Massilia sp. METH4: one gene and its partner. Each later gene encodes a partner of the first gene's protein in a complex. Links are inferred from orthologs where the notes say so. Each region holds a gene or a part of one and is shown in the gene's direction. Other genes may lie near its edges. The genes, in order: sbcB and ssb.

Region 1 (14,676 bases):
TACAGCATGGCCACCGCGCCGGGCGCGGGCCCGCTCACGCTGCACATCCGCCACATGCCGGGCGGCCTGTTCACCGACCAGGTATTCGGCACCATGAAGGAGCGCGACATCCTGCGCTTCGAAGGCCCGCTGGGCACGTTCTTCGTGCGCGAGGATTCCGACAAGCCGATGGTGCTGCTGGCCTCCGGCACGGGCTTCGCGCCGATCAAGGCGATCGTCGAGCACATGAAGGCCGTGGGCTCGCAGCGCCAGATGGTGCTGTACTGGGGCGGCCGCCGGCCGCGCGACCTGTACATGCACGAGCTGTGCGAGCAGTGGGCGCGCGAGCTGCCGAACTTCCGCTACGTGCCGGTCGTCTCCGACGCGCTCGAGGAAGACGGCTGGACCGGCCGCACCGGCTATGTGCACCAGGCCGTGGTGGCCGACCTGCCCGATCTCTCCGGCTGGCAGGTGTACGCGTGCGGCGCGCCGATCGTGGTCGACTCCGCGAAGCGCGACTTCGTTGCCCAGTGCAAGCTGCCGGAAGACGAGTTCTACGCCGACTCCTTCACCACCGAAGCCGACCTGGCCCAACCTTAACCCGGCGCGATCCGCGGTCCCGCCGGCCCGCCCGGCGGGCGGCGATCGCGACCCTTCCATATCGCCCGCATGTCCACATCCAACGGCTTCGCCGTCCTGCGCCACCGCAATTTCTCGTTCTACCTTGCCGCCCGCATCCTCGGCACGCTTGCCGTGCAGATGCAGAATGTCGCCGTGGGCTGGCAGGTGTATTCGATGACCCACAACCTGTTCTACCTGGGCATGATCGGGCTCGCGCAATTCGCGCCCTTCCTGCTGCTGATCCTGCCGGCTGGGCACGTGGCGGACCGCTACAACCGCCGCAATATCGTCACCGCCTGCCTCGCCACGCAATTGCTGGTCGGCGCGCTGCTGCTCGCCTTCGCTTCCAGCGGCATGACGGCGGTCTGGCCCATCTTCGCCGTGCTCACGCTGTTCGGCAGCGCGCGTGCCTTCATGGGACCTGCCACGCAGGCGATGCTCGTCAACCTGGTGCCCCAGCAGGATTTCAGCAAGGCGGTAGCGCTCTCTTCCTCCAGTTTCCACGTGGCCGTGATCCTCGGCCCCACGCTGGGCGGCCTGCTGTACCTCTACGGCCCGATCGCCGTCTACGCGATCGCGGCCGGGTTGCTGCTCGTGGCCGTGGTGCTGATGGCGTCGGTCAAGGCGCCGCCGCAGGCGACCAATCGCGAACCGGCCACCTGGCACAGCGTGCTGGAAGGCTTGCGCTTCGTGATGTCGCGCCCCATCGTGCTGGGTGCCATCTCGCTGGACCTGTTCGCCGTGCTGTTCGGCGGCGCCACCGCCCTGCTGCCGGCGCTGGCCCACGACGTGCTGCACGTGGGCCCGACCGGCCTGGGCCTGCTGCGCACGGCCCCGGGCGCCGGCGCCGCCCTGTGCTCGATCGCCCTGGCCTTCTTTCCGATCACGCGCCGGGTGGGCGCCTGGATGTTCGGCGGCGTGGCCGTGTTCGGCGTGGGCACCGTCATACTGGGCGCCACGACGAGCTTCGCCATCGCCCTCGCCTGCCTGCTGCTGATGGGCGCCGGCGACATGATCAGCGTCTACGTGCGCCACCTGCTCGTGCAATACGAGACGCCGGACGCGATCCGCGGCCGCGTCAGCGCCGTCAACTCCGTCTTCATCGGCGCCTCCAACGAGCTGGGCGAATTCGAATCGGGCGTGACGGCCGGGTGGATGGGCCTGTCGCGCGCCGTCGTCTTCGGCGGCGCCGCCACCCTCGCCGTCACCGCCGCCTGGATCAAGCTGTTCCCCGTGCTCGCCAGGATGGACCGCTTCCCGCACCACGAGAAGGAATTGGCCGAACAGGCGAAGTAACCCCACGGCTGAGCCCGTGTCCCATTGGTGCCTGGCACCAAGGGGACACGGGCTCAGCCATAGTTCCTCCTGCCTAGTTCGTCGGAAAGCTGGAAAACGGGCTTGAAAACCCGGCAATGTGCTGCACTTAACAACCGAAGCGCACAGTACCGCGTAACATCGGCCCACACACAAAGGAGGAGTAGCGATGCAAGTTCAAGTCAATACCGACAAGGCCATCACCCACGACGCCAGCCTGGACGACCACGTGGAAGGCGTGGTGCGCTCGGCACTCGAACGCTTCGGCGAGCAGGTCACCCGCGTGGAGGTCCACCTGGGCGACAACAACAGCAGCCACAAATCCGGCCCCAACGACAAGCGCTGCATGATGGAAGCGCGCGTGGCCGGCATTCCGCCGATCGCCGTCACGGACCAGGCGTCCGACCTGCGCCAGGCGATTTCCGGCGCGTCCAGCAAGCTCGTGCGCGCACTCGACACCGCTATCGGCAAGCGCAGCGACGTCAAGCACAACACGCCTGTCGCCGACCTGGTGCAGCCGGACGAGTAAGGACAAATAAGCGCCGCCGTCAGCCGGCCGCGGCGAGTGTCCGCAGGTACGACAGCCCGGCCAGCGCCCGGCTGCCGTACCACGACATCATTTCCCCATCCACCAGTTGCACCGGCTTGCCGAGCTGCTTTTCCAGTGCATCGGCATGCGCTTCCGTGAACCGGTAGGGTTCGGTGGACAGCAGCACCTGGTCGATGTCCGCCACCAGCGCGGCGTTCCAGTCGAAGCGGGGATAGCGCGCCGGCCCCAGGGCCGGCACGCTCCAGCCGATCTCGGCCAGCATCGCCGCGATATACGTCTCGCGCGACACGGTCATCCACGGGTCTTGCCAGATGCAGTAGAGCACGCGCTGCGGCGGGCCCTTCGGCATTGCGCGCAGCGCCGCCAGTTCGGCGGCGAACGCGTCGCACCAGCGGCGCGCCGGCTCGTCCGCGCAGAACACGCCGCCCAGCAAGCGCGCCAGGTCCAGGTTGTCCTCGGGGCGCAGCGGGTGCGTGACGATCACGTGCGGCACGAATCCGGCCAGACTATCGACGGTCGGCTTCTCGTTCTCGTCGATGTTGACGACCACGTGCGTGGGGGCCAGCGCCCGGATCTTGTCCAGATTGACATCCTTCGTGCCGCCGACCTTCGCCATCTCGCGCAGCACTTCCTTGGGATGGATGCAGAAGCCGGTGCGCCCGACGAGCTGCGGCGCCAATCCAAGCGTGCACAGCAGCTCGGTGATCGACGGCACGAGCGAAACGATGCGGGCATGCGGGAAAGGCCGGTGTTCCCGGCCGAGGGCGTCGATCAGGGGCATGAGCTGTTGCAAAAGAAAGTAAAAGTAACGTATCGAAATAATTCCGCCGTTGGGCGCCGCCGTTCATGCGCTATCATGGCATGACTTCTGGAAAACCCCGCCGTGAAACTACTGAGCACCTTTGCCGCCTCCGCCCACGACATCGCCAGCCTGCAACTGTTCCGCGATGCCGATACCGCCAGCGCCGCCGCCCTGCTGGCCGGCTGCCCGGTGATGCTCGCGGCGGCCGGCGAGGTGGTATCCGATCCGGCCTGCCCGCGACTCGTGATCGTGCTGCGCGGCGCGCTGGCCGATGCCACCGGCGAAGGGGCCACCACGAAGATCCTGCCCGGCGAAAGCGCCGGCGAACAATCCGTGCTCGACGGTGAAGCGGACCTTTCCGGCCTTACCGCGCTGGAGGAAAGCGAGCTGCTGCTGGTCGATGCCGACCTGGCGTGGCGCCTGATCGAGGAATCCAATGGCGTGGCGCGCAACCTGCTGCGCCTGCTGTCCTTCCGTATCCGCGCCGCCAACATGCAACTGCGCCGGCGGCAGAAGCTGGGCGAATTCTACCGCCAGCTATCCCTGAACGATGGCTTGACGGGCTTGTACAACCGCGCCTGGCTGAACGACGTGCTGCCGCGCCTGGTCTCGACCGCGCAGGTGACGCGGGCCCCGTTGTCGCTGATCATGCTGGACATCGACCACTTCAAGCAGTTCAACGACAGCCACGGCCACCTGCAAGGCGACGGAGCGCTGCGCGTGGCGGCGGGGATACTGGCCGGGGCCCTGCGGCCCACCGATTTCGCCGTGCGCTACGGGGGCGAGGAATTGATGGTGATCCTGCCCGATACGACCGGTGCCGTGGCGGCCGGCGTGGCCGAACGGCTGTGCGAGCGGATGCGCGAAGCGGTCGTGTTCGAGGACATGCGCTTGCCGCTGCCGCACATCACTGCATCGTTCGGGGTGGCGAGCCTGGCCGGCGGGCAGGACGATCACGCACTGATCGCCAATGCCGACGCGGCGCTGTACGAAGCGAAAGCGGCCGGGCGCGACCGCGTGGCCGTCGCGGTGCCGCTGCTGACGGATTGACGGCCCCAGGGCCCTAGCGTGGTGAGTCAAAAATTCGTTGAATAAATCCGACGAGAATCGCCCCAATACTGCGTTGAAAATGCATGGTAAGGCCCCGGCCTTACCATGCATTTCCAGCGCCGACGCAGTGCCTCGGCTCTTGAGACGATTTCGTCAAACTTATAATCAACGAATTTCTGGCTCACCACACTAGGGAAGCACTGATTTATTCATGGCGGCGATCTTGGCCCCGAAAAACGTGCCCAGCTGCGGCACAAAAGGCCCGCCATACCCCGGTATGACGAGTCTTTTGCGTCTTGCTGGACTCATTTTTCAGGACCAATCTCATCCACCAGCAATAAATCAGTGCTTCCCTAGGCCGCCTCGGGCTCTTCTTTCAGCTCTTCCTTCGGCTGCGCTGCGCGGCTGGCGAAATCGTCGAAGCCTTTCATCACCAGTGCGTATGTCTTGTCGACATTGGCCGCCACATCCCCGCCCAGCACGTTCAAGCCCTTCAGGATATCGCGGGCTTCCTTGAAGCCCTGTTCCACGCCGCCCTTCACGGCATCGATGAACTTTTGCAAGGCCGAATTGTCTTCCATCTGAGGATTCTGGCGCTTGAACGCGTCATAAAAGCCGGTGGCGAGCGACACGATGCGGTCGGCCGTCGCCTGCGGCGAGTTATCCATCCGCGCCGCGTTCTGCACGGCGTTCTCGCCCAGTTCCGCCCGCAATGCCTCATTGATGCTGGTGATCGCCGACTTGTACAGCAGCGCCTGTGGATTGCTGCCGACACCGATCGAAATCGAGGCCGATGCCTCCATGATCGACACGTTCAGCTGCATCTTCGCGCGGGCGGCGGTGACCTCGCCCTGGTTGGCCACCTTCGAATCGGTGGAGATGGCCTTTGAATTGAGGGAAACGCTATTTGCCACGATAATCTCCGGTTATGACACGACTGAACACCCCATGAGCAACCATACTTTTCTCTGGCACGACTACGAAACGTTCGGCGCCGTGCCACGCCGCGATCGCCCTGCGCAATTTGCCGCCATTCGCACCGATGCCGACCTGAACGAGATCGGCGAACCGGTCATGCTGTTCTGCAAGCCGGCGGACGATTACCTGCCCGACCCGCAGGCCTGCCTGATCACCGGCATCACGCCGCAGCAAGCCTTGCGCGAAGGCGTGCCCGAGCACCAGTTCGCCGCCACGATCCTCGAACTCTTCGCCGAGCCCGGCACGATCGGCGTGGGCTACAACACGATCCGCTTCGACGACGAAGTCACGCGCTTCCTGTTCTGGCGCAACCTGATCGACCCGTATGCGCGCGAATGGCAAAACGGCTGCGGCCGCTGGGACTTGCTGGACGTGGTGCGCATGTGCCACGCCCTGCGGCCCGACGGCATCGAATGGCCTACAGGCGATAACGGCAAGACCAGCTTCAAACTTGAATTATTGACATCAGTCAACAATTTGAGCCACGATGCGGCCCACGACGCGCTGTCCGACGTGCGCGCCACGATCGCGCTGGCGCGGCTGATTCGCCAGAAGCAACCGCGGCTGTGGGACTTTTGCCTGGCCTTGCGCGACAAGGGCCGCGTGGCGGACGAGATGGGCCTGCACCTGGCGCGCGAGCTGCGCAAGCCGTTCCTGCACGTCTCCGGAATGTTTCCCGCGGAACGCGGCTGCCTGGCCGTGGTCTGGCCGCTCGGCGCGCACCCGACGAACAAGAACGAGGTGCTGGTCTGGGATTGCACCCACGACCCGCGCGAACTGTTCACGCTCGACGCGGAAACGATCCGCACCCGCCTGTTCAGCCGCGCGGAAGACTTGCCCGAGGGCGTGAGCCGCCTGCCGATCAAGAGCGTGCACCTGAACAAGTCGCCCATGCTGGTGGGCAACCTCAAGACGCTGAGCACGGAGATGGCGCAGCGCTGGGGCATGGACCTGGAACTGGCCCTCATGCACGCGCAATACGCGGCCGACGGCCCAGACCTGTCGGCGATCTGGGAACAGGTGTTCCACCGTCCCCCGGCCGAGCCGGCCGATGTGGACGAGGACCTGTACGGCGGCTTCATCGGCAAGGAAGACCGGCGCACGCTGGACGCGCTGCGGCGCGAACCGCCGCGCAAGCTGGCGGCGATGTCGCCGCATTTCCAGGACGACCGGCTGGCAGAACTGCTGTTCCGCTACCGCGCCCGCAACTTCCCGGACACGCTGTCGGAACAGGAACACGAGCACTGGGAACAGCACCGCGCCGCGCGGCTGCTGGAAGGCGCCGGCGGCGCCCGCAGCGTCGACCAGCTGTTCGGCGAAATCGACCACCTGGCCCAATCGGCCGACGAGCGCGCCGAACGGATCCTGGGCGAGCTGTACGAGTATGCCGAGATGATCGTGCCGCAGGCATACTAGAGTAGTCAGCGTCGTCTGCTTGATGTCCCCTGCCGAAGTCGGCACGACTCGTGCCCCGAAAATGGGGACAGACCCCATTTTCCAGGCAATGTTGCTCGAAAAATGGGGTCTGTCCCCATTTTTTCGGATGTTGGCTCAACGATACGCGTTGATCGCGTGACGCGTCTCCTCCGCCACCCGCCGTGCCGCCTGCGCGAAATCCTCGCCAGCCTGAGGCGCGGCGTACAGGATCGCGCGCGAGGAATTGATCATCATCCCCGTGCCTGCGTCAGTCCGGCCCGCCCGCACCGTCGCTTCGACGTCGCCGCCCTGGGCACCGATGCCGGGAATCAGCAGCGGCATCTCGCCCACGATCGCGCGCACGGCACGAATCTCTTCCGGGAACGTGGCGCCGACCACCAGCGCGCACTGGCCGTTGTCGTTCCACTTGTCGGCCACCAACTGCGCCACGTGCTGGTACAGCGGCTTGCCGTTCACTTCCAGGAATTGCAGGTCGGAACCGCCAGGGTTCGATGTGCGGCACAGCACGATCACGCCGCGGTCGCGCCATTCCATGTATGGCTCGACGGAATCGGCCCCCATGTACGGGCTGACGGTGACCGCGTCCGCGCCATAGCGGTCGTAGGCTTCGCGGGCATACTGCTTCGCGGTGGCGCCGATATCGCCCCGCTTCGAATCGAGGATCAGCGGGATGTGCGGGTATTTGTCGCGCAGGTAGGCGCCGATGCGCTCGAGCTGGCCTTCCGCGCCCAGCGCGGCGAAGTAGGCGATCTGCGGCTTGAATGCGCACGCCAGGTCGGCCGTCGCGTCGATGATTTCCGTGCAAAAGCGGTAGATGCCGTCCGGGCTGCCGCGGAATTGCGCCGGCAGGCGCTCCATGTCCGGGTCCAGGCCCACGCACAGCAGCGAGTCGTTGGCGGCCCAGGCGGCGTTCAGTTTGTTGATGAAATTCACGGCGGCCCCTTTATTGAAATTTGCTAACCCGTCATTATAAAGGGGACCGAACGGGCGGCCACTTCCGATCGGCTATGTGCTGTACCGTACGAAAGCGGCTGGCCCCAGGGGTTATAGTGCCATCAACATCGGGACATGTCATTACAAGGAGAAAGCATGCGCAACAACTTGGTACGCTGGATTGCCATGGGCCTGCTGGCCGTCACGCTGTCCGGCTGCGGCTACAACGAATTCCAGAGCAAGGACGAGGCAACCAAGGCGGCCTGGGGCGAAGTAGTGAACCAGTACCAGCGCCGCGCCGACCTCATTCCAAACCTCGTCAACACGGTGAAGGGCTATGCATCGCATGAACGCGAGACGCTGGAAGCAGTCACGGCGGCCCGTGCCCGCGCCACCAGCATCCAGGTCACCCCCGAAGTGTTGAACAATCCCGCCGCGTTCCAGAAGTTCCAGCAGGCGCAGGGCGAGCTGTCCTCCGCGCTGTCGCGGCTGATGGCCGTGTCCGAGCGCTACCCGGACCTGAAGGCCGATACCAGCTTCCGCGACCTGCAATCACAGCTGGAGGGCACGGAAAACCGCATCACGGTGGCAAGGCAGCGCTACATCGCCTCCGTGCAGGACTACAATGTGCTCGCGCGGCGCTTCCCCACCAACCTGACGGCGATGATGTTCGGCTATGAAGTCAAGCCGAGCTTCACGGTGGAAAACGAGAAAGCGATCTCGACCGCGCCGACCGTCGATTTCGGCGGCAAGAAATAACACCGGGAGATGAGAACCGCCATGCCGCTGGGTCCGCAGGACGATGCCGCACCGCCCGCCGCACCCCGGCGGCGCACGCGCGAGCATCCTTCCGAAGGCAAATGGCTGGGCACGGCCGAAGTGACGAACGAGCGCGACGTGCGCGACGTGCGCGGTCACCGGCGCGGCCTGGGCCGCCTCGTACCGCGCCCCTCGAAGAAGTGGCTCGAACACTGGCTGGTGCGCTACGCCCTGCTGGTGCTGCTCCTCTTCGTCTCGTTGCTCTTCGTCGAGGCAGCCCGTGCCCAGGAAGCACAGCCATCCCCGTTCGTTCCGGTGCCCGAGCTGAAGGCGCGCGTGACCGACCAGGCCAATCTGCTCACGCCCCAGCAGCGCGCCGCGCTGGAATCGGTGCTGGCCGATCATGAAACCCGCACGGGCAGCCAGATCGCCATCCTCACCGTCAACAGCACGGCGCCGGAACCGATCGAGCAATACAGCATCCGCGTCACCGACGCATGGAAGCTGGGCCGCAAGGGCGTGGACGACGGCGTGCTCGTACTGGTGGCGAAGGACAATCCCTCTTCGCTGCGCCGGCTGCGCATCGAGGCGGGTCGCGGGGTGCAGGGTGTGCTGACCGATGCGCAATCGAAGCGCGTGCTGCAGGATGTGATCGCGCCCCACTTCCGCAACAACGATTACTACGGCGGCCTGAGCGCGGGCGTGTCCGCCATCGCCACCTTGCTGGACAAGGAACACTTCCCCGCCCCCGAAGCCCAGCCGGCACCGCGCCAGGCGCAGGCCGACAGCGGCGGCGGCTGGTTCTGGCCGGCGATCCTGTTCGGCCTGTTCGTGCTGCTGCCAATGTTCCGCGGCCGCGGCCGGCGCCGGTCCCTGCACCGCTCGGGCTGGGGCTCGGATGCGGCGGGCGTGCTGATCGGCAGCGCGCTCGGCAGCGCGCTGGGCAATGCCCACCGCCACGGCGGCGGGTTCGGTGGCGGCGGCTTCGGTGGCGGCGGCTTCGGCGGCTTCGGCGGCGGGGGCGGCGGCACGTTCGATGGCGGCGGCGCCTCGGGAGACTGGTGATGACTGCGATTGCACGCTGGCGCCGCGCCTGGCGCCACCTGATGACGGGTTCCGGCACGGGCCGGCGCTGTTTCCCGCAACCGACGCTGGAAGCCATCGCCGCGGCGATCGCCGACGGTGAACGCCGCCACAGGGCGGAAGTGCGGCTGGTCGTCGAACCATCGCTGCCGTTCGGCGCGGCACTCGATGGCATCACGAACCGGGAACGCGCGCGCGCCCTGTTCGTCGACTACGGTGTGTGGGACACGGAAGAAAATTGCGGCGTACTGATTTATGTGAATTTGGCGGACCACGCCGTGGACATCGTGGCCGACCGCAATGTGGGCCGCCGTATCGGCGAAGCGGAATGGCAAGCCGTCTGCCGGACGATGACGGACGCCTACAAGCGGGGCGACTTCCACGAGGGCACGATCGCGGCGCTGAACCAGCTTGCCGACCTGCTGCAGAAACACTTCCCTTCCGACGGTTCGCGCCCGAACCAGCTGCCGAACGAGGCTGTGATTCTCTGATGTGCCGCGCTTACGCGGATGTCAAACAGACGAGATATCAGAAAGACGCATATCTATTATCGGAATTCAAAATTGGACTTATATGTGGCGATGCAGCATCATTACACCTGTCTCCACTATTCTCCTCCAAGATAATAGTTTAAAGCCCGCCAAACAGCGGGCTTTTTTTTATCTCCATGGCGGCCACATGAATGCGCAAGATTTGCGCGCTGTCATGGCGGCGTCACATTGATTCCTTATACTCGAACCCATCTGACACACATGCAACCGATATGCGTGGTGGCAGGTCTGGTGTGCTCCGGCACACCGCTTCGAATTCTTTTCCGGGGTCGCCTGCGGTTTGTGTTTCCCGGCTTTTCCGGCCGGTTCCGTTCATTGCCCGATCATTGCCCGATCATTGCCCGATCGGTGACAGCCGGGCGGCGATCCCGGTTCCAACGCTTGCATTTCATCGTTGATTCATCGTCTCTTGGCCCGGACAGGGTTTGAGCCCGCCGCGACGGCGGGCTCTTTTTTTCCGTGCTATCGTTACGGTTTTGCCAACTGCGCTGTGCTTCTGTGCTGAAACTCCTCCACCTCCTGCTGCTCACTCCGACCTGGCCGCGCCTGCGCTACTGGGGCGCCATGACCCTGTTTGCCCTGATCGTCATCATCGGCTCGATCCCTGGCGCACGCGCCGACGCCGCCGAAGTCGCTTCTGGCATCGTGCTGCATTCCTGTGCCTACGCGGTACTGGCCTTCCTGGTCTTCACGGGCAGCACCGGCACGCCGGCCCAGCGCGCGCCCAAGGCCGTGCTGACGATCGCCGCGATGGGCGCGATCGATGAGCTCGTGCAGAGTTTCCTGCCCTATCGGCATGGCGCGGTGGGCGACTGGCTGGTCGACTGCAGCGCCGCCATCGTCACTTCCACCATGCTGTGGGCACTGTGGACGAACCGCAGGGTGTCGACGTAACGTCGAGCGCCCCATCCGGCCCATCAATTCTTGCCGCAATCGTTTTCCATATCGGGGCAAGGCAAATCTTCGCCCTCGGCCCTGGCGGCTACCCAATCGCGTTCGAGCCGGTGGCCTTCGGCCTGCACGTCCATGGTGATCTTGCGTAACAGCGCCTTCGTGTGCCGCCGCTGTCCCGCGCCCACCAGGCCGCCCGTGGCCCGCTCGGCGTCGAGCCGCATGTCCAGCAACTGCTCCACCTTCGCCAGCCTTACCAGCGCATACAGCGCCTGCCGCATCACGTAACGCTTGCGCCGCCCGCCGGGGCCGCGCTGCCCGCCATAGGCGGCGTCGACCATGTTTGCGATGACCGCTTCCGTTCGATGCCTGCGCATATCGCCCCTTATAGTTGTCTAATACCTAATTATCAAGCTGCATCCGACCGGGCGATTTGATTTGCATCAAGGCCGGTCTTGCCAGTGTCAACGCACCGCGCGCAGAGGCGTTGCAGCGGCACGGGCATGGAGCCCGGGGAGAAGATCATGAGACACATCAGCATCGGCTGCGGCAGGATGGTAGGGACAGTGCCCCTGGCGCTGGCCACCTGTGCGGTACTCGCCGGCTGCGCCGGCACCGGTAACCAGGACACGCTTGCCGGTGCGGACAGCTCGGGCCTGTCCGGCAGCGCCGGCACGACCGCCAGCGGCTATAACGACTACGTGCAGGAACGCAGAGAGAGCGCCGGCATGGCGAACAGCGGCGCCGTCGGGCCGGGCACGGCGGGCAGCAGCGCGATGGGGAGCACTCCCGGCAGGGCGGAGAGCATGGCGATGGAACGCAGCCTGGCGGGCGCCGCCATGCCGAGCTGGCAGGGCGTCGTGCAGGCGATCGAACCGGTTGCCCGGCGCGATACGGAGATCGGCGTCAGTGGCGCGCCGGGCGCGGCAGCCGCCGGCGGCAGCGTGCCCGGTGTCGGCACGGACCGCGCCTACCGCGTGACGCTGCGCACCGACGACGGTGCCATGCAAAGCGTGGTGGTGCAGGCGACACCGGACTACAAGGTGGGAGACCGCGTCAGCTACCGCATCGAGAACGGCATGGGCAGCATTTCACGGCAGTAAGCGCTGGCGCGCCCGGCCTGTCAGTACATCTGCTGGACGTCGTAGCCGCGGCGGCGCAGCAGTTCGGGAATGCTGTCCTCGCCCACCAGGTGCAGCAGGCCGATGCCGACGAAGGCTACCTCGTCGCTGCGCATGATCGCTTCGATATGGGCGGTCATCTGCGGGTTACGCTGGCGCAGCAGCGTGCGGTCCATGAACGTGGCCGATACCGTGTCGCCCGTGGTCAGCTCGCGGGCCAGCGCGGCGATGCGCGCCGCGTCCGCCGTGCTCCACGCGTCGATCAGGCCGGCCGATTTCTGCAATGCCTTGCCGTTTTCCAGGTCGTCGAGGTTTTCGAGCAGGTATTGCTCCTGCTGTACATCGTCCAGCGAGGCGAACAGGCTGAGCTGGTAATCGGCCGTTTCCAGTTCGCGCACGCGCTTCTTCTGCTGCACGGCGGCCGAAAGCAGGAAGCCTTCCACCCCGTTGCTGCGGTGGTAGCCATGCCTTTCGATCTCGCTGCCGACCAGGATGTTCGCCACTAGCCACGGCCGGTAACCCTCGACATTGCGCAGCGGAATGCCCGCCCTGGCGAGCGCCACCTCGAGCCTGGCGAGGGCGTGCGGCGACAGGTGGCGCGTGATCGATTCGCCCTGCGGGTAGGTGCCGTACTTCGCCAGCGCACGCTGGAACGGCTCATACGCACGGGTATCGAGTTCCAGCACGAGCGAGCTGGCATGCGACAGCGCCTGCGTCACCTCCGGCTCGAGCGGGAAGAAGCCCTGCTTGCCGACGTGGATCGTGCCGAACAGATAGCTCGTCTTGCCATCGTGGCTCACGCGGTACAGCGCGCCGCGGCGGGGGGCCGGTTTCAGCTCGATCGGCTCCGCGGCGGCCACCGCGTTGGGTACGCTCATTTCCATACTATTGACGGACCAGGAGATGAATAAGGAAACAATGAAAGTCAGTCGACGCAGCATGCAAATCCCCGACCCGCCTTTTGAATAAAGGCCGGCATGATCCGATAACAAATGAACGGTAATGCCCTGGAGTCAGCCGGGCACTGGCTGGCGGCCGCGTGACAGCGGCTCTATTGCTTATGGTAAATGAATTTGCGCCGGGAGGAAATTTATTTGTAGCGCGCGAAGAAAAAAGCCGGATCGAAACAACAATGTGTTTCCAATCCGGCCACTGATGAAACATTCAATAACTTTATTCAAATGCCAGCCCGGCCGGCATTGTGCTCCTGGTTATATCGCCAATTATTTTGCCAATTCGACCAGCACCGCGGTATACATCTGCAGGTTCAATGACAGCTGTTTTTCGCTGATGAATTCGTGCTCCGAATGGCCGGTGTACACCGTACCCGGCATGCCTGGGCCGAAACTGACGGCGTTGGGGAACAGGCGCGAATTCGTGCCGCCGCCGATCGATACGGGCTTCGGGTCGCGGGCTCCCGTGTAGTGCGCGAACACGTCGAGCAGTACCGGCACCTGCGGGGCATCTTCGCGCAGCCACGGCTCGCCGATCTGCGCCTTCAACGTGGCGGCGGGTACGCGCGTGGCTTTCCATGCATCGAAGGCGGTGCGGAACTGGCGCTCCAGCTCGGTGCCCGTCTTGCCGCGCGGGCGGCGCAGATTGAGGTTCAGCTGCAGGCCGCCGGCATCGGCCTTCAGCACCACGGGCGCCACCGTCATCGGCCCCATGAAGGGGTCGCGGTAGGCCACGTCGCCGAATTTTTCGCCGTACAGGCTTGTTCCCACGAGATCGTTCAGGAACGACACCATCGCGCCCGCCGTCGTGCCCTGCCACGGCTGCACGGCCAGCGCATCGGCCAGCATGGCGATGGCGTTGACGCCGTCTTCCGGCTTCGAGGAATGGGCCGACACGCCCTTTGCCGTGATCTTCCATTGCGCACCGTTGCGCGTGAATTCGTAGCGCATGCCCTTCTGCGCCGCCGCACGGGCGCGGATGCGCCGCTCCAGCTCCGGCGTTGCGCCATCGATGACGGCCACGGCATCTTCGGGAATCTGGCTGTTGAAGAAGCCGCCCGTGAACGATGCCAGCACAGGATCGGCAGGAGGCGCGGAAGGAGGCGCGGCCGGCAGATCCGGGATCGTCACGGCGACCAGTCCCCAGCCCTTCTCCGCCGTCACCACCGGGTACTCGGCGTCCAGCGTGATGTTCACCTGGGGCGGCGTGTGGGTCTTCAGGTAAGTCTCCAGCGGCCCCCAGTCCGACTCCTCGGCCATGTACACATACAGCTCGATGGGCTTGCCCAGCGGCAGCTTGCGGTCGCTGATCGCCTTCATCGCATACAGCGCGGTGGCGATCGGGCCCTTGTCGTCCTCGGTGCCGCGGCCCAGCAACAGGCCAGGTTCGCTGGTGCGGTCCAGCGTGAACGGCGACTGCTTCCACTTCGATGGATCGACGGGCTGCACGTCGCCATGCGTGACGATGCCCACCCTCTCCTTCCCGGCGCCGAGGCCGATGACGACCACGCAGCCGGCATCGTCGAAGTCGAAGCCCAGGCGGTCCGCCTCCTCGCGCAGGAAGGCCTTGAAGGCGATGTGCTGCGCATTGCGTTCGCACGGCACGCCCTCCTGCGCCACCGTGTTGAAGCGGACCATCTTCGCCAGGCTGTCG
Region 2 (14,637 bases), 1.8 Mb from region 1 along the record:
CGGCACCACGCCGCGCTACGGCGACCTGCACTGGGACGGTATTCCGTTCTCGCCGGAAGAGTTCGAAACGATCACGTCGATCGACAAGGACGCATGGCGTGAAGAACTGAAACTGCACGCCGAACTGTTCGACAAGCTGGCTTATCGCCTGCCGCAGGAACTGCTGGCCAACAAGGCCAAGCTGGAGCAACGCCTGGGCGTTTGATCGCGCCGGGTTCCAGATAAAAGCGCGCACCGCGAGGTGCGCGCTTTTTTTTTCCAAGAACCGGGGTCTGATCCCCGCTTTGGGCAACTTCCATGGGGCAGCCCTCGGGGGTGTCCGGTGTAAGATGCCGCAAGCATTCAATAGAGGAGCCACGCATGGCACATGAGCCCAATTCCGCACGCCCGGCCGATCCGGGCCAGCTCGACGACGACACGCTTGCCTTCGCCCGCAAGGTCTTCCAGATGGCCCGCGGCGGCGAAACGGCCGAACTGGCCACGCTGCTGTCGCAAGGCATGCCGGCCAACCTGCGCAACGAGCGCGGCGACAGCTTGCTGATGCTGGCCAGTTACAACGGTCATCCGGAAACGACGAAGGTGCTGCTGGAGCACGGCGCCGATCCGGAGTTGCAGAACGATGCCGGCCAGAGTCCGCTGATGGGCGCGGCATTCAAGGGCGACCTGGCGATCGCCACGCTGCTGCTCGACCACGGCGCCCAGGCCGACAGCCGCGGCCGCGACGGCAAGACGGCGCTGATGTTCGCCGCCATGTTCAACCGTGTCGACATTGCACGCCTGCTGATCGAGCGCGGCGCCGATCCGTTCGGCGTCGATGCCGCCGGTGTCTCGGCACTGGACGCCGCGCAGAAGATGGGCGCGGCCGATACGGCGGCGCTGCTGGAGTCGCTGCGGGCCGAACGATGAGCCTCGGGATTTTTCAGGTGGACGGCCTGGCGCTGCTGATGGCATTCATGCTGTCCCTGGCGTCCGGCCGCGAGGCACTCGCCGAACCATCAACCGAATACAACCAGGGTGTCGACGCCTACCGCGCACAGGATTACGCGGCAGCGCGAACGCACTGGGAAAAGGCCGCGCTGCAGGACGACATCCACGCGCACAACAATCTCGGCTTCCTGCTGTATCGCGGCTGGGGCGGCGCGAAGGACGCCACGCGTGCGGTCGGGTTATGGCGCAAGGCTGCGGAACTCGGCCATTCTGAAGCACAGTGGCACCTTGGTGACGCGTTCGCGGACGGCGAAGGTGTCGCGCGCGATCCGGTCGCGGCTTACGCGTGGTATCGGTGCGCCGCGGCGCCCCGCAATGAGCGCGATGAGACCGATGAACTGGTGGCGGACGATGCCCGCAAGTCGCTCGCCAAGTTGCTGGACGCGATCAATGTCGAGCAGCTCGCCGCCGCGGAGCTGCGCGGCCGCGAGTGTATCGCCCGCTACGTGAAGTAAGAACTGCCACAAGGCCGACGATCAAGCGCCGCCCAGCTTGGAGAGCGCGAAGGCGGCCAGGAAGCCGCCCACCGTGATCAGCCCCGCGTAGTCATGCGTTTCCTCGAACGCTTCGGGGATCATCGTGTCGACCAGCATGGCAAGGATGGCACCGGCGGCAACCGCCGTCGTGGCCGCCACCACTTCGGCCGAAAAGCGCTGGAACACCGAGTAGCCCACCAGCGCCGCCGCGCTGGAGGCCAGGGCGATGCCGCCCCAGATGGCGAAGATGTATTGCACCGAGCGGCCGGCACGCTTCATGCCGGCGGCGCTCGACAAGCCCTCCGGGATATTCGACAGGAACACCGCCGCCACGGCCACCGTGCTCACCGCGCCGCCCTTGAGCAGCGACAGTCCGATGACGATCGATTCCGGTATCCCGTCCATCAGCGCGCCGAGCGCGAGCGCCGTCCCGCTGCCTTCGGTGGACTGCCGGCCCGACGAGCGCTTGCGGTGCCTGGCGCCATGCGCGGCGAGCAGGCGGTTGGCCGCCGTGTAGACGACGGCGCCGCCGAGGAAGCCGATCGCCGTGGCATTGAAGCCACCCTGGCGGAATGCTTCATCCATCAAGTCGAACGACAGCGCCGAGATCAGCACGCCGCTGCCGAACGCCATGATCCCGGCGATCACCCGCTGCGGCACCGCCACCCAGTAGCCGACGGCGGCACCCAGCAGCAGCGCCGCGCCGGCCACGAATCCCCAGAAGCCCGCCTGGGCCCACAACGCGATACCGTCCATATACCTCCTTTTTCGTACCAGGCGATTGTCGGCGCATTCGCCTTGCCATGGCGTCCGGCTGGCTGGGCAATAAAAATACCTGGAAGTTTCGCACACGTGTGCTAAAGTACGGCCATGAATATCACGGCCAAGAGCGAAACCACCTACGCCACCATTCTCGCCGCGGCCATGGAGATGGCTGCCTCGGATGGCATCGGCAAGCTGTCGCTGGGCGAGCTCGCCAAGCGCACCGGCATCAGCAAGAGCGGCGTGTTCTCGCGGGTCGGCTCGCTGGAAGCGCTGCAGGGCGCGGTGCTCGATGAATACGACCGCGGCTTCGCCGAGGAGGTGTTCATGCCGTCCATGGCGGCGCCGAAAGGGCTGCCGCGGCTGGTCATGCAGGTGAACCTGTGGCTCAGGAAGGGCAGCAACGAGGCGTTGCGCGGCGCCTGCCTGTACACGGCGGGGGCCTTCGAATTCGACGACCTGGACGGCCCGCTGCGCGACCGGCTGGAAGCTGGCGTGATGCGCTGGCGTGCCTCGCTGCGCAAGACCGTGCTGCAAGCGATGGAAATGGGGCACCTGCGGCCCGATACCGATCCCGAACAGCTGGTGTTCGAGATCTACAGCCTGATCATCGGCGTGATGCACGACGTGCGCTTCCTGCGCGACGATACGGCACCGAAGCGCATGGGCCGGGCGTTCAACCGGCTGATCTCAACGTACAAGAGCTTCAACGAAGTGGAGTAGGGCGCTGCATGATGGGGACGGGCCTTGCCCGTTTATTTTTGACGCACTTTCGCACACCTGTGCGAAATGGAACTGGACTAGGAGGCTGTGATGGCCGCTCTGTGGTTGCTGGTGCTGCCCGTCGCCGGGCTGGTGTGGTATGTCGTGGCCGATGCCGTGCAGGGCATCCCGAGGTGCAACGAAGATTTCACCTTTTATTGAGACGGCATGTTTCGGTGCCAGCTCATGGATGTTGCCTGAAAAATGGGGACGTACCCCATTTTTCAGGCAATAAAAAAGCCGGCTCGGAGAGCCGGCTTGGTGGACCGTGGGGCCGCTTACTTCTTCTTCAGCAGCGGCACCAGGTACTTGCCCGTCACGCTTTCCGGGTTCTTCGCCACTTCCTCCGGCGTGCCGGTGGCGATGATGCGGCCGCCGCCGGCGCCGCCCTCGGGGCCCAGGTCGACAATCCAGTCGGCCGTCTTGATCACGTCCAGGTTGTGCTCGATGATCACGAGCGTGTTGCCCTGGTCGCGCAGGCGGTGGATCACCTTCAGCAGCAGGTCGATGTCGTGGAAGTGCAGGCCCGTCGTCGGCTCGTCGAGGATGTACAGCGTGCGGCCGGTATCGCGCTTGGACAGTTCCAGCGACAGCTTCACGCGCTGCGCCTCGCCGCCCGAGAGCGTGGTGGCGCTCTGCCCCAGCTTGATATAGCCCAGGCCCACGTCGAGCAGCGTTTGCAACTTGCGGGCGATCGTCGGCACGGGCTTGAAGAACTCGTGCGCGTCTTCCACCGTCATCTCCAGCACTTCGGTGATGCTCTTGCCCTTGTAGTGCACTTCGAGCGTTTCCCGGTTGTAGCGCTTGCCGTGGCACACGTCGCAAGGCACGTACACGTCCGGCAGGAAGTGCATCTCCACCTTCAGCACGCCGTCGCCCTGGCAGGCCTCGCAGCGGCCGCCCTTCACGTTGAACGAGAAGCGGCCGGCGCTGTAGCCCCGTTCCTTCGCCGTCGGCACCGTCGCGAACAGGTCGCGGATCGGCGTGAACACGCCCGTGTACGTGGCCGGGTTCGAGCGCGGCGTGCGGCCGATCGGCGCCTGGTCGACGGAGATCACCTTGTCGAAGTGTTCCAGGCCGCTGATCGAATCGTGCTCCGCCGGTTCCGTCTGCGAGCCGTACAGGTGGCGCGACAGCGCCGGGTACAGCGTGTCGTTCACCAGGGTCGACTTGCCGGAGCCGGAAACGCCCGTCACGCAGGTGAGCAAGCCGACCGGCACCGACAGCGTCTGGTTCTTCAGGTTGTTGCCGCGCGCGCCCGTGATGACGAGCTGTTTCTTCGGATCGGCCGCCGTGCGCTTCTTCGGCACCTCGATCTTCAGCGAGCCGTTCAGGTATTGCGCCGTCAGCGACTGCTTGTTCTTCAGGATATCCTTCAGCGGGCCGGCCGCGATCACGTCGCCGCCATGCACGCCGGCGCCTTGGCCCATGTCCACGATGTAGTCGGCGGTGCGGATCGCATCCTCGTCGTGCTCCACCACCAGCACGCTGTTGCCGATGTCGCGCAGGTGTTTCAGGGTGTCGATCAGCCGGTCGTTGTCGCGCTGGTGCAGGCCGATCGACGGTTCGTCGAGCACGTACATCACGCCCGTCAGGCCGGAACCGATCTGCGAGGCCAGGCGGATACGCTGGGCTTCGCCGCCGGACAGCGTGTCGGCCGAACGGTCCAGCGACAGGTAGTCGAGACCCACGTTGTTCAGGAACGAGAGGCGCGAGACGATTTCCTTGACGATGCGGTCGGCGATATCGCGCTTGGCGCCGGCAAGCTGCAGCTGCTCGAAGAACGACAGCGTGTCGCGCAGCGGCTTCTCGGCGATCTGGTAGATCGCCCTTTCCTGCGTGCCGGTGCCCACCTTCACGTGGCGTGCTTCCACGCGCAGGCGCGCGCCTTCGCAGGCCGGGCACTTCTTCTCGTTGATGAACTTGGCCAGCTCTTCCTTGACGGCCATCGAATCCGTTTCGCGGTAGCGGCGTGCCAGGTTGTTCACCACGCCTTCGAACGTGTGCTCCTTGATCACGGTACGGCCGCGCTCGTTCACGTAGGCGAACGGAATCACGTTCTTGCCGGAGCCGTGCAGCACGGCGTTCTGCGCGCTGACCGGCAGTTTCTCGAACGGCGTGTCCAGGTCGAAGCCGTAATGGTCCGCCAGGCTTTGCAGCATGGAGAAGTAGAACTGGTTGCGGCGATCCCAGCCCTTCACTGCGCCGGAAGCGAGCGACAGGTTCGGGAAGGCCACGATCCGCTTCGGATCGAAGAACTCGATATGGCCCAGGCCATCGCACTCGGGGCAGGCACCCATCGGGTTATTGAACGAGAACAGGCGCGGTTCCAGTTCCTGCAGCGAATAGCCGCAGCTGGTGCAGGCGAACTTGTTCGAGTACACGTGCTCGGTGCCGGCATCCATGTCATAGGCGATGGCGCGGCCGTCGGCGATGCGCAGCGCGGTCTCGAAGCTCTCGGCCAGGCGCTGCTTGATGTCCGGGTTCACCTTCACGCGGTCGATCACCACGTCGATCGTGTGCTTTTCCGTCTTCTTCAGCTTCGGCAGGTCGTCCACTTCATAGATCTTCGCATCGTTCGTGCCGCTCTGGATGCGGAAGCGCACGAAGCCCTGGGCCTGCATCTGCTCGAACAGGTCGGCATGCTCGCCCTTGCGGTTGGCCACCACGGGCGCCATGATCATCAGCTTCGTCCCTTCCGGCATCGCCAGCACGGCATCGACCATCTGCGACACCGACTGCGCCGACAGCGCGTGGTCCGGGTGATTGATGCAATACGGCGTGCCCACGCGAGCGTACAGGAGGCGCAGGTAGTCGTGGATCTCCGTCACGGTGCCCACGGTGGAGCGCGGGTTGTGCGACGTGGCCTTCTGCTCGATCGAGATCGCCGGCGACAGGCCTTCGATCATGTCCACGTCCGGCTTTTCCATCAGTTGCAGGAACTGGCGCGCATAGGCCGACAGCGACTCGACGTAGCGGCGCTGGCCTTCCGCATACAGCGTGTCGAACGCCAGCGACGACTTGCCGGAACCGGACAGGCCGGTGATCACGATCAGTTTGTTGCGGGGCAGATCGAGGTTGATGTTCTTCAGGTTATGGGTGCGCGCGCCGCGAATGCGGATTTCTTCCATGTATGTATGTGCCTTGAATATGCGAGAAACGACAGGACGGCCCACCTGGAACGATCATCCGCTTGAAGACTTGACAATGCAGCGCGGCGTCCGGAGACCAACCAGTCCACTATGCAGGCGTTCGATTCGATTTCAAGCCCTGTTTCAAGTCCTGATGGCTGAATTGGGCCCGACTCGGGCCAATCCGGGCCGAATTGATGCGAATCACACGCTGGCAAGCCATGGCTGGCAAATACTGTATATAATACCAGTATTCACATTCCGCTGCGCGACGCACGCGGAAAAGCTCCCAGCCTTGCAGCAAAAAATTCATCTGTCCCGTGGTATGTTGTCCACAGGCCCTGTCTTATAATGATCGTTTGGTAAATATTCACGCAGGAGTACTACATGGCATCTGTCAATAAAGTCATCATCGTCGGCAACCTGGGCCGCGATCCGGAGATCCGCTACATGCCGAGCGGCGATGCCATCGCCAACATTGCTGTCGCCACGTCCTTCCGCAGCAAGGACCGCAACACGGGCGAACAGAAGGAAACCACCGAGTGGCACCGCATCTCCTTCTTCGGCCGCCTGGCGGAAATCGTCGGCCAGTACCTGAAGAAGGGCTCCTCGGTCTACGTCGAAGGCCGCCTGCAGACCCGCAAGTACACCGACAAGGACGGCATCGAGAAGTACGCCACCGACATCATCGCGCAGGAAATGCAGATGCTGGGCGGCCGCCAGGGCATGGGCGGCGATGCGATGGGTGGCGACGACATGGGCGGCTACGACGCGCCGCCGAGCCGTCCCGCTCCGCGCCCGCAGGCTGCCGCACCGGCACCGCGCCCGGCACCGAAGCCGGCACCGAACTTCTCGGATATGGATGACGATATTCCATTCTGAGTGCGCCTCTGGTGCACCAGGCACCGGGCAGGCAGGGATTCCCATCCGTGCCGAAGCAAACGAACGGAAGAGCTGGAAAGCTCTTCCGTTTTTTTTCACCCGCGCTCGGCATCGCAGGTGCTGTGTACCGGGAAAGCTGCAATGCCTAAGAGCGCCTGACAAAACCCCCATGGCTGCGGTGCAGCGTCTCGCCGTACAGGTGTACTGTCTTCGACGCCGCGCCTTGCCCTGCGGTTTTCGTTAGGCGCTCTAAAGCATTTGGATCTGTTGCCGTTAAGCACTGAAACAGGGCTTGGTGGAGCCGAGCAGCAGCGTAAGTACCAAGTGGTAATGACGCTGCCCGCTTCGTATCAGCCAGGCATTTGCAGGCCCCGGAGAATCCAATGACTTATCACACCAGTTTGAGTACCGCGCAGGACATGGTTTGGTCGAGCTCGCAGGTTGGCCGCTTCATCGCGACTGCGGCAGTGGCGGCCTTGTCCAAGACGCAGGCTGCGGCCCTCGGCACGCAGGCGGCCGCTACGCTGCCGGCCAAGGCGATGAAGTCCGGCATGGCGGCCGAGCCGGCCGCGTTGACCACCGCGCAAGTGCCCGGTCTGGGCGGCGGCCTGATCGGCGCGCTGTCAGCTGACAGGATCGTCATCATGAATTCCGCCCAGGTGAGCGTATTGGCGATGGCGCAGTTGGGCGCCCTTAGCGCGGTCGACATTGCCGCGATCGAAAGCAAAGGTCACGCAGGGCGCAAGACGGAAGCCGTCGGCGCAACGTGCTCCACGCCGCTTGCACCACTGACCATCGAGCAGGTCGCCGCCTTCGCAGGCGCATAGGCCCCAAAGGCGGCCCGCCAGGCAAGCGCTTTAGAACGCCTAACAAAACACCCAGGGCAAGGCGCGGCGTCGAAGACAGTACGCCTGTACGGCGAGACGCTGCAACGTGGCCATGGGGTGGGTGTTAGGCGTTCTTAGACCGCCACTGCCCGCACCAGATACTGATAAGCCAGCGCATCCTGCTCGGCCAGCGCCGGATCGCCCCCGGTGGCAACGGCCAGCTGCCGAATCGCTTCCAGCACGGCCGGCGGCGGCTGGTGCGCATTCACCGCCGTCATTTCCGCGATCTCGAAGCCGCATTCGCGCAGCAGCGCGGCCAGCGAAGTGCGGGTGAACAGGTGCAGGCTGCGGCGGTCCGGCACGCCGGCAGGCTGGTACAACAGGTTCCCCGTGGCCAGCTGCGATTGCACGAGCCAGTTCTGGCCATTGTTCACGCAAGCCACGATATCGACGGCACCCAGTGCCTCGTGCCGCACGCGTTGCAGGAAAGCCCATGGGTCGCGCAGGCGTTCCAGCGTTTCCGGGAACAGCCAGCATTGCGCCGGGGCCGCCTGGCTCCACATGGCCTGGTCCATCTCTTCCGCTTCCACGTCGATGATCCCGGTCGAGAATGCCGCGTCGTCGTCCGGCCGATCGGTGATCGTGGTGAAATGCGAGTTCGGCGCACGTGCCCGCCATGCCTGGGCCAGCGTGGCGCCGCCCACCTCGACGACGCTGTGCATGCCGGGCCGCATCAAGTTCAGCATGCCATTCTGCTGCACGCTCAGCTGGCCTGGCGACGGTTCCGGCACCGCGTGGGCGCGGATCGGATCGGGCTCGTCCGACAGCGGCGCGCCGGCCGGGCGTTTTACCACGGAGGCCAGCAAGTCTTCGTAGTCGCGCACGAAGCGTGGCGTGTCGAACAGCGGGCTGGTGTCGCGGTTGACGGCCAGGCGCGAACGCAGCTCCGCCATCCGTGCCCGGTCGGTGGCCAGCGCCACCGCCATTTCCTCGTATTCCGCCAGCGAATGCGTGACCAGTTCCGGCAGGCCCACCGCATGCAGCAGGCTGCCGGCCATGCGCGAGCAGAAGGTCTGGCCGGCCCAGGTGAGCACGGGCAGGCCGGCCCACAAGGCATCGCTGGCGGTGGTGCCGCCGTTGAACGGGTTGGTGTCCAGGAACAGGTCGGCCAGGCGGAAGCGGGCCAGGTAGTCGGCCGGTGGCACGCGCGCCGCAAACAGCAGGCGCGCGCCATCAATGCCGCGTGCCTCGGCTTCGCGCACCAGGTTGCCCCGCGTGGCATCGACATCGGCCACGATCCACAGCACGCTGTCCGGCACGCGACGCAGGATGCGCATCCACGCGTCGAACACTTCCGGCGTGAACTTGAAGTTGGTGTTGAACGCGCAGAAGACGAAGCGGTCCTCCGGCAGGCCGTGCGCGCCGCGGTCCGACGTGTCGCCGATGGCGCGCTGGCGGTCGTTGATCTGGAACGTATGCGGCATGCGCAGCGGCTTCTCGGTGAAGTGCGCTTCCAGTTCGGGCGGCAGCACGAAGGCGTCCGCCACCACGTAGTCGATGCCCGGAATCGCCGTGGGACCGGGAAAGCCCAGCCACGTCAGCTGTACGGGCGCCGGCCGGCGGCACAGGATTCCAGGGCGCGCGCCCATCGTGAGGCCGTGCAGGTCGACCAGGATGTCGATCTCGTGCGAGCGGATACAGCGGGCCGCTTCCTCGTCCCTCATGCGGTCGATGCGGATATAGTGGTCCATTGCTCCCACTACCCGGGCTCGAAGCGATGAATTGTCTTCGCGGCTCCACGAGAACGCATAGACTTCCACGCGCGAGCGGTCGTGCAGCTCGTACAATTCGGCGGTGAGGATCGCCACGGCGTGCGAGCACAGGTCGGAAGACAGGTAGCCGATGCGCATGCGCTTGTGCGGGTAGCCGTTCGGGTCGGCCAGGTGCGGCACGTCGCTGTCGACCTTCTCGTCGACGAAACGGCGCGAGGCGGCCAGCTGCACGGCCGGGTCGGCCGACGCGGCCAGCATCGCCAGCGCCGACGTATGGCGCCACTGCGCTTCGGCCGTGACGCCAGCGAAAGGCTGGTACACGGGCCAGCGGCACAGCTTCTGGCGCAGGTGCACCCAATGCATGATGACACGCGGCTGCTCCGGATCCAGTTCGAGGCTGCGGGCAAGGAAGTCTTCCGCCTCCGGCAGGCACTTGCCGATTTCCAGCAGGCGGCCCAGGTTGTTCAGGGCCTGCACGTGCAGCCTGGGCTGGGCGGTGAGGTCGGGCACGTCCGTCAGGATCGCGCGCCACGTCGCCAGCGCATCGTCCGTGCGGCCCAGGAGCTCGTACAGCGTGCCCAGGTTCAGGCGCGCCTCGATGAAGCGGGGATTCTCGGAAATGGCCTTGATGTAGCCGCGCTCGGCGCTCGCATCGTCGCCCACGCCGCTGTACGCGATGGCCAGGTTGAACCACACGGCATAAGCCAGCGGGGAGCGGGCATGTTCCAGCCACGTTTCGTAAAGCCGGATCGCCGCATGCGGCGCCCCTTCGTCGATCAGCCGCTGCGCTCCCTCAAACAATTCCGCAAGCGGCAGCACGCCGCGTTCGGCCTGGCGAAGCAATGCATCGGGGATCTCGGGTACGTTCATCGGTGGAAGGTCTCTCGAGTCGGCAGTAAATGAAGGGTAATCATACTCTGGAGAAGATGGCGCCAGCGCGCGATTCTTTAGCCTTATGGCAACTGTGACGTCCCGCCAACACGTGCGGCGCGAACTGGGTAAGATGAGGTACCCGAAGCAAACGATACCGCCATGCTCCAGACGCCATCCGCCTTCACGCCCCTCATCGACCCGCCGGCCGACCCGCGGGATCCGCTGACTTTCCTCTTCCACCGCGGCAAGCTGTTGCTGCGCGGGTCCGATTTCGACCAGCCCGAGCTGGCGCTGCCTTCCAGCGGGGATCTGCTCGGCATACCACCCGAACGGTTGCACCCGGTCGGCATCTGGCAGGGACGTTACTGCCAGGCCGCGTGGGTGGACGACGATGCGCTGCCCGGCGGGGACTATGCATGGCACAACATGCGTAGCCTGTTCGGCATCGTCGACGACGGCTTCCTCGGCCTTGCCGGCCGGGCGGGCCAGATCGCCGAATGGGCACGCACGCATCGCCATTGCGGCGTATGCGCGGCGCCCATGCACCGGGCCACCGGCGAGCGCGCCTACAAGTGCGCCGCGTGCGGCTTCACCGCGTATCCGCAGATCTGCCCGGCGATGATGGTGCTGATCCGCAAGGAAGAAAAGGTGCTGCTGGCCCTGCACACCAACACGCCGGTGCGGCGCTATACGGCGCTGGCCGGCTTCCTGGAGGCGGGTGAATCGATCGAGGAGGCGGTGCACCGCGAGGTGTACGAGGAAGTGGGGCTGCGCGTGCACAAGCTCGAATACTTCAAGAGCCAGTCCTGGCCCTTCCCGAATTCGCTGATGATCGCGTTCACGGCCGAGTACCTGTCCGGCGAGATCCGGGTCGACCCGACCGAGATCGAGGATGCCCGCTGGTTCGGGCCGGATGACGAGTGGCCGGAAATTCCGCATAGCGTATCGATCGCCAGCGCCCTGCTGGCGGCCAACCGCCCAGGACGCCCTGCCCGGTGAAAGGTGACTATTTTCTGTATACTGGCGGATACCCTTTCATTTGAGCAGCATTCATCATGTCTAAAGAATCATTTTCCGATCACGACTGGCGCCGTTTCCTGGCCTCGTTGGGCGAGGACCCGGACCGTCCGGGACTGGCGGAAACCCCGCACCGCGTGGCCAAGGCCTGGAAGCACTGGACGTCCGGCTATGACCAGGACCCCGTCGAACTGCTGAAGGCGTTCGAAGACGGCGCGGAGGAATACAACGAGCTGATCGTGGTGCGCAATATCCCCGTGTACAGCCATTGCGAGCACCACCTGGCGCCGTTCTTCGGCAAGGCCACCGTCGGCTACCTGCCGAACGGCAAGATCGTCGGGCTGTCGAAGTTGACCCGCTTGGTCGACTGCTTCGCCAAGCGCCTGCAGGTGCAGGAACGCATGACGGTGCAGATCGCCAATACGCTGATGGAAGTGCTGGAGCCGAAGGCCGTCGGCGTGGTGGTGAAATGCCGCCACATGTGCATGGAAAGCCGCGGCATCCGCACGCCGGGCGAGGAAACGATCACGTCCGCCATGCTGGGCGAATTGCAGCCGAACCTGGCGCTGCGCACCGAGTTCCTGGCGCTGGCCCGGGACTGATCCAGCAGAAATGTTGCTCTGAAAATGGGGTCTGTCCCCATTTTTGGAGCAACTTTATTGGTCCCCCGCCTCGATAAACGTAATCTGATCGATCTCCGCCCGGAAATCGCCCACCTTCGTGCCCGTGGCCGGCCCATCCTCGTCCACCAGCGAGCACGTTTGCGTATCCACGTGCCACACCTGCTGGCCGGCGCGCAGCGCCCAGCGGTTGTCGCCTTCGCTGAACAATTCCACGGTGGTGTCCTCCAGCGGCAGTTCGGCCAGGTCGATGCGCCGCTGGCAGTCCGGCAGGCGCGTGGCCATCAGCACGAAGCGGCCTTGCTCGCTCCAGAAATAATCCTGCTGGCGCCGCACGGTGAGCGTGTGCTCCTGGCTGCTGTCCGCATAGAATGTGGCGGAATCGTTGTAGCAGCCCGCCAGCAACAGCGGAGTCAGCAAGAATAATTTGCGCATCGGAAAAGGTCCTGTCGGGTGGGGCGTCCGGCCGATTATAGCGATGCGCGCACGATTGCCCAACCGCGTAGGTTCGTTGCAGTTAGGATAAACTTTGTGTTTTTCCTGTCCAGTTCGCGCCCATGCCTCACTCTCGCATCGACGACCAGAGTTTCCGCCGTATCCTGTTCCGTAACATCACGCTGCCGCTGGCTGCGGGTGTCGTCAGCGCCGCCGTTTTCATTGCCGTGTTTGCCTATCTGCTCAATGCCCTGACCGCCGTCGAGCACTCCGAGCGGGTGATCGGCAACGCCCAGGAATTGCGCAAGCTGGCGGTGGACATGGAAACGGGCATGCGCGGCTACCTGCTGACGGGCGAGGAATCGTTCCTGGCGCCGTACAAGCTGGCGCGCCCGAAGATCGATACGGCATTGAACACGCTGACCGAACTGGTCGCGGACAATCCGACACAGATCGACCGGCTGCGCAATATCCGCGCCCAGCAGGCGCAGTGGGAGCGCGCGGCGCAGGAAATCATGACCCTGCGCAGGACGGGCGGCGACTACCTGTCCACGGTGCGGGCGCAACGGGGCAAGGTCGAATTCGATGAACTGCGTTCGCTGTTCCAGTCCTTCATCGCCACCGAGGAACGGTTGCGGATGGACCGCAATGCCGATGCCAGGAGCATCACGTATTTCACCGTGGTGGGCTTCCTCACCATCAGTCTCCTGCTTAGCGGCGGGCTGGCGTGGTTCGGCCGCAAGGAGCTGATGCGCCTGTCGGATGCGTATAACGCGGCGCTGAAGGAGCAGTCCGTGCATGCCGAGCGCGTGCAGCGGCAATCGTGGATGCGCGCCGGGCAGAGCCAGATGGCGGAGCAGGGCATCGGCCAGATGTCGACGCCGGCCCTGTCGACGGCGCTGCTGCACTTCCTGGCGCGCTACCTCGACGTCGTCGTGGGTGCCATGTACGTGCGCGAGCCCGACGGGCTGCTGCGCCGCACCGCCGCCTTCGGTTTCTCGGGCGAGGACGAAGAGCGCGGCCGCCTGCTGGCGCCCGATGAAGGCGTGGTGGGCCAGGCCGCGCAGATGCGCCGCCTGATCCACCTGGAAAACCTGCCGCCCGATTACCTGAAGCTGACCTCGGCGCTGGGCAGCGCCTCGCCCACGCAGGTGCTGGTGTTGCCCGTGACGAGCGACGGCCGCGTGAATGGCGTGATCGAGCTGGGCTTTCTGCACCCGGTGGGCGAGAAGGAAACGGAATTCTTGAACCTGGTGGCCGACAATATCGGCACCGCCATCGAAGCCACGCTCGCACGCCAGCGCATGCAGGAACTGCTGGTCGAAACGCAGCAGCTGAACGAGGAATTGCAGGTGCAGCAGGAAGAGCTGCGCACCGCCAACGAGGAACTGGAAGAACAGTCGCGCGTGCTGGAGGAATCGCAGGCCAGTCTGGAAAACCAGAAGGCGGAACTGGAGCAGACCAACGAGCAGCTGGCCGAGCAGGCCATCGTGCTGGACCAGAAGAACACGGCGCTGAACGACGTCCAGCAGCAGCTGGAGGAGCGGGCGCGCGACCTGGAGCGCGCCAGCCAGTACAAGTCGCAATTCCTGGCGAATATGTCGCACGAGTTGCGCACGCCGCTGAACAGCTCCCTGATCCTGGCCAAGCTGCTGGCGGACAATGCCCAGGGCAACCTGAACGAGGAACAGGTGCGCTTCGCGCAGACGATCTACTCGGCCGGCAACGACCTGCTGAACCTGATCAACGACATTCTCGACATCTCGAAGGTCGAGGCGGGCAAGCTGGAATTGAATCCGGAAGAGCTGCGCCTGCAGCAGGTGATGGAAGGCTTGCGCCGCACCTTCGAACCGCTGGCGAAGCAAAAAGGGCTGGAGTTTTCGCTGGTGATGTCGCCGGGCTTGCCGGACACGGTGTACACGGATTGCCAGCGCCTGGAGCAGATCCTGAAGAACCTGCTGTCCAATGCGCTCAAGTTCACCGACGAGGGCTCTGTCACGCTGCGCGTGGAACCGGGCCAGAACGGCCAGCTATGCTTCGCCGTTACCGATACGGGCATCGGTATCCGCGCCGACCAGCACGCGGCGATCTTC

Evidence for each region.
Region 2: the proteins of sbcB (region 1) and ssb are in contact, whole or in part, in a crystal structure (PDB 3C94), measured with the Escherichia coli proteins. The link is inferred for Massilia sp. METH4 from one-to-one orthologs.

What each region holds. Positions count from the first base shown.
Region 1 is NZ_CP146614.1:3,257,592-3,272,267, reverse strand. Bases 4,522-7,487 are described here. They hold sbcB (exodeoxyribonuclease I), read left to right. Parts: upstream 4,522-5,264; coding sequence 5,265-6,710; downstream 6,711-7,487. Other genes in these bases: pyrF (orotidine-5'-phosphate decarboxylase), read right to left, coding at 6,846-7,487; V6Z91_RS14340 (DUF5610 domain-containing protein), read right to left, coding at 4,670-5,230. In the rest of the region: V6Z91_RS14365 (CDP-6-deoxy-delta-3,4-glucoseen reductase), read left to right, coding at 1-579; V6Z91_RS14360 (MFS transporter), read left to right, coding at 649-1,896; V6Z91_RS14355 (HPF/RaiA family ribosome-associated protein), read left to right, coding at 2,084-2,443; V6Z91_RS14350 (helical backbone metal receptor), read right to left, coding at 2,463-3,245; V6Z91_RS14345 (diguanylate cyclase), read left to right, coding at 3,348-4,316; more of pyrF, read right to left, coding at 7,488-7,664; V6Z91_RS14325 (LemA family protein), read left to right, coding at 7,821-8,423; V6Z91_RS14320 (YgcG family protein), read left to right, coding at 8,445-9,488; V6Z91_RS14315 (TPM domain-containing protein), read left to right, coding at 9,488-9,997; V6Z91_RS14310 (VanZ family protein), read left to right, coding at 10,556-10,951; V6Z91_RS14305 (hypothetical protein), read right to left, coding at 10,975-11,325; V6Z91_RS14300 (hypothetical protein), read left to right, coding at 11,473-12,051; V6Z91_RS14295 (TraB/GumN family protein), read right to left, coding at 12,072-12,947; V6Z91_RS14290 (dipeptidase), read right to left, coding at 13,293-14,676. UniProt on the Escherichia coli protein: Degrades single-stranded DNA (ssDNA) in a highly processive manner.
Region 2 is NZ_CP146614.1:1,483,435-1,498,071, reverse strand. Bases 5,326-8,252 are described here. They hold ssb (single-stranded DNA-binding protein), read left to right. Parts: upstream 5,326-6,505; coding sequence 6,506-7,000; downstream 7,001-8,252. Other genes in these bases: V6Z91_RS06615 (tetratricopeptide repeat protein), read right to left, coding at 7,962-8,252; V6Z91_RS06620 (hypothetical protein), read left to right, coding at 7,384-7,827; uvrA (excinuclease ABC subunit UvrA), read right to left, coding at 5,326-6,118. In the rest of the region: V6Z91_RS06655 (phosphoenolpyruvate carboxykinase (GTP)), read left to right, coding at 1-205; V6Z91_RS06650 (ankyrin repeat domain-containing protein), read left to right, coding at 361-906; V6Z91_RS06645 (tetratricopeptide repeat protein), read left to right, coding at 903-1,442; V6Z91_RS06640 (ZIP family zinc transporter), read right to left, coding at 1,464-2,219; V6Z91_RS06635 (TetR/AcrR family transcriptional regulator), read left to right, coding at 2,334-2,948; more of uvrA, read right to left, coding at 3,266-5,325; more of V6Z91_RS06615, read right to left, coding at 8,253-10,469; nudC (NAD(+) diphosphatase), read left to right, coding at 10,632-11,471; GTP cyclohydrolase I FolE, read left to right, coding at 11,528-12,091; V6Z91_RS06600 (hypothetical protein), read right to left, coding at 12,146-12,544; V6Z91_RS06595 (response regulator), read left to right, coding at 12,667-14,637. UniProt on the Escherichia coli protein: Plays an important role in DNA replication, recombination and repair. Binds to ssDNA and to an array of partner proteins to recruit them to their sites of action during DNA metabolism. Acts as a sliding platform that migrates on DNA via reptation.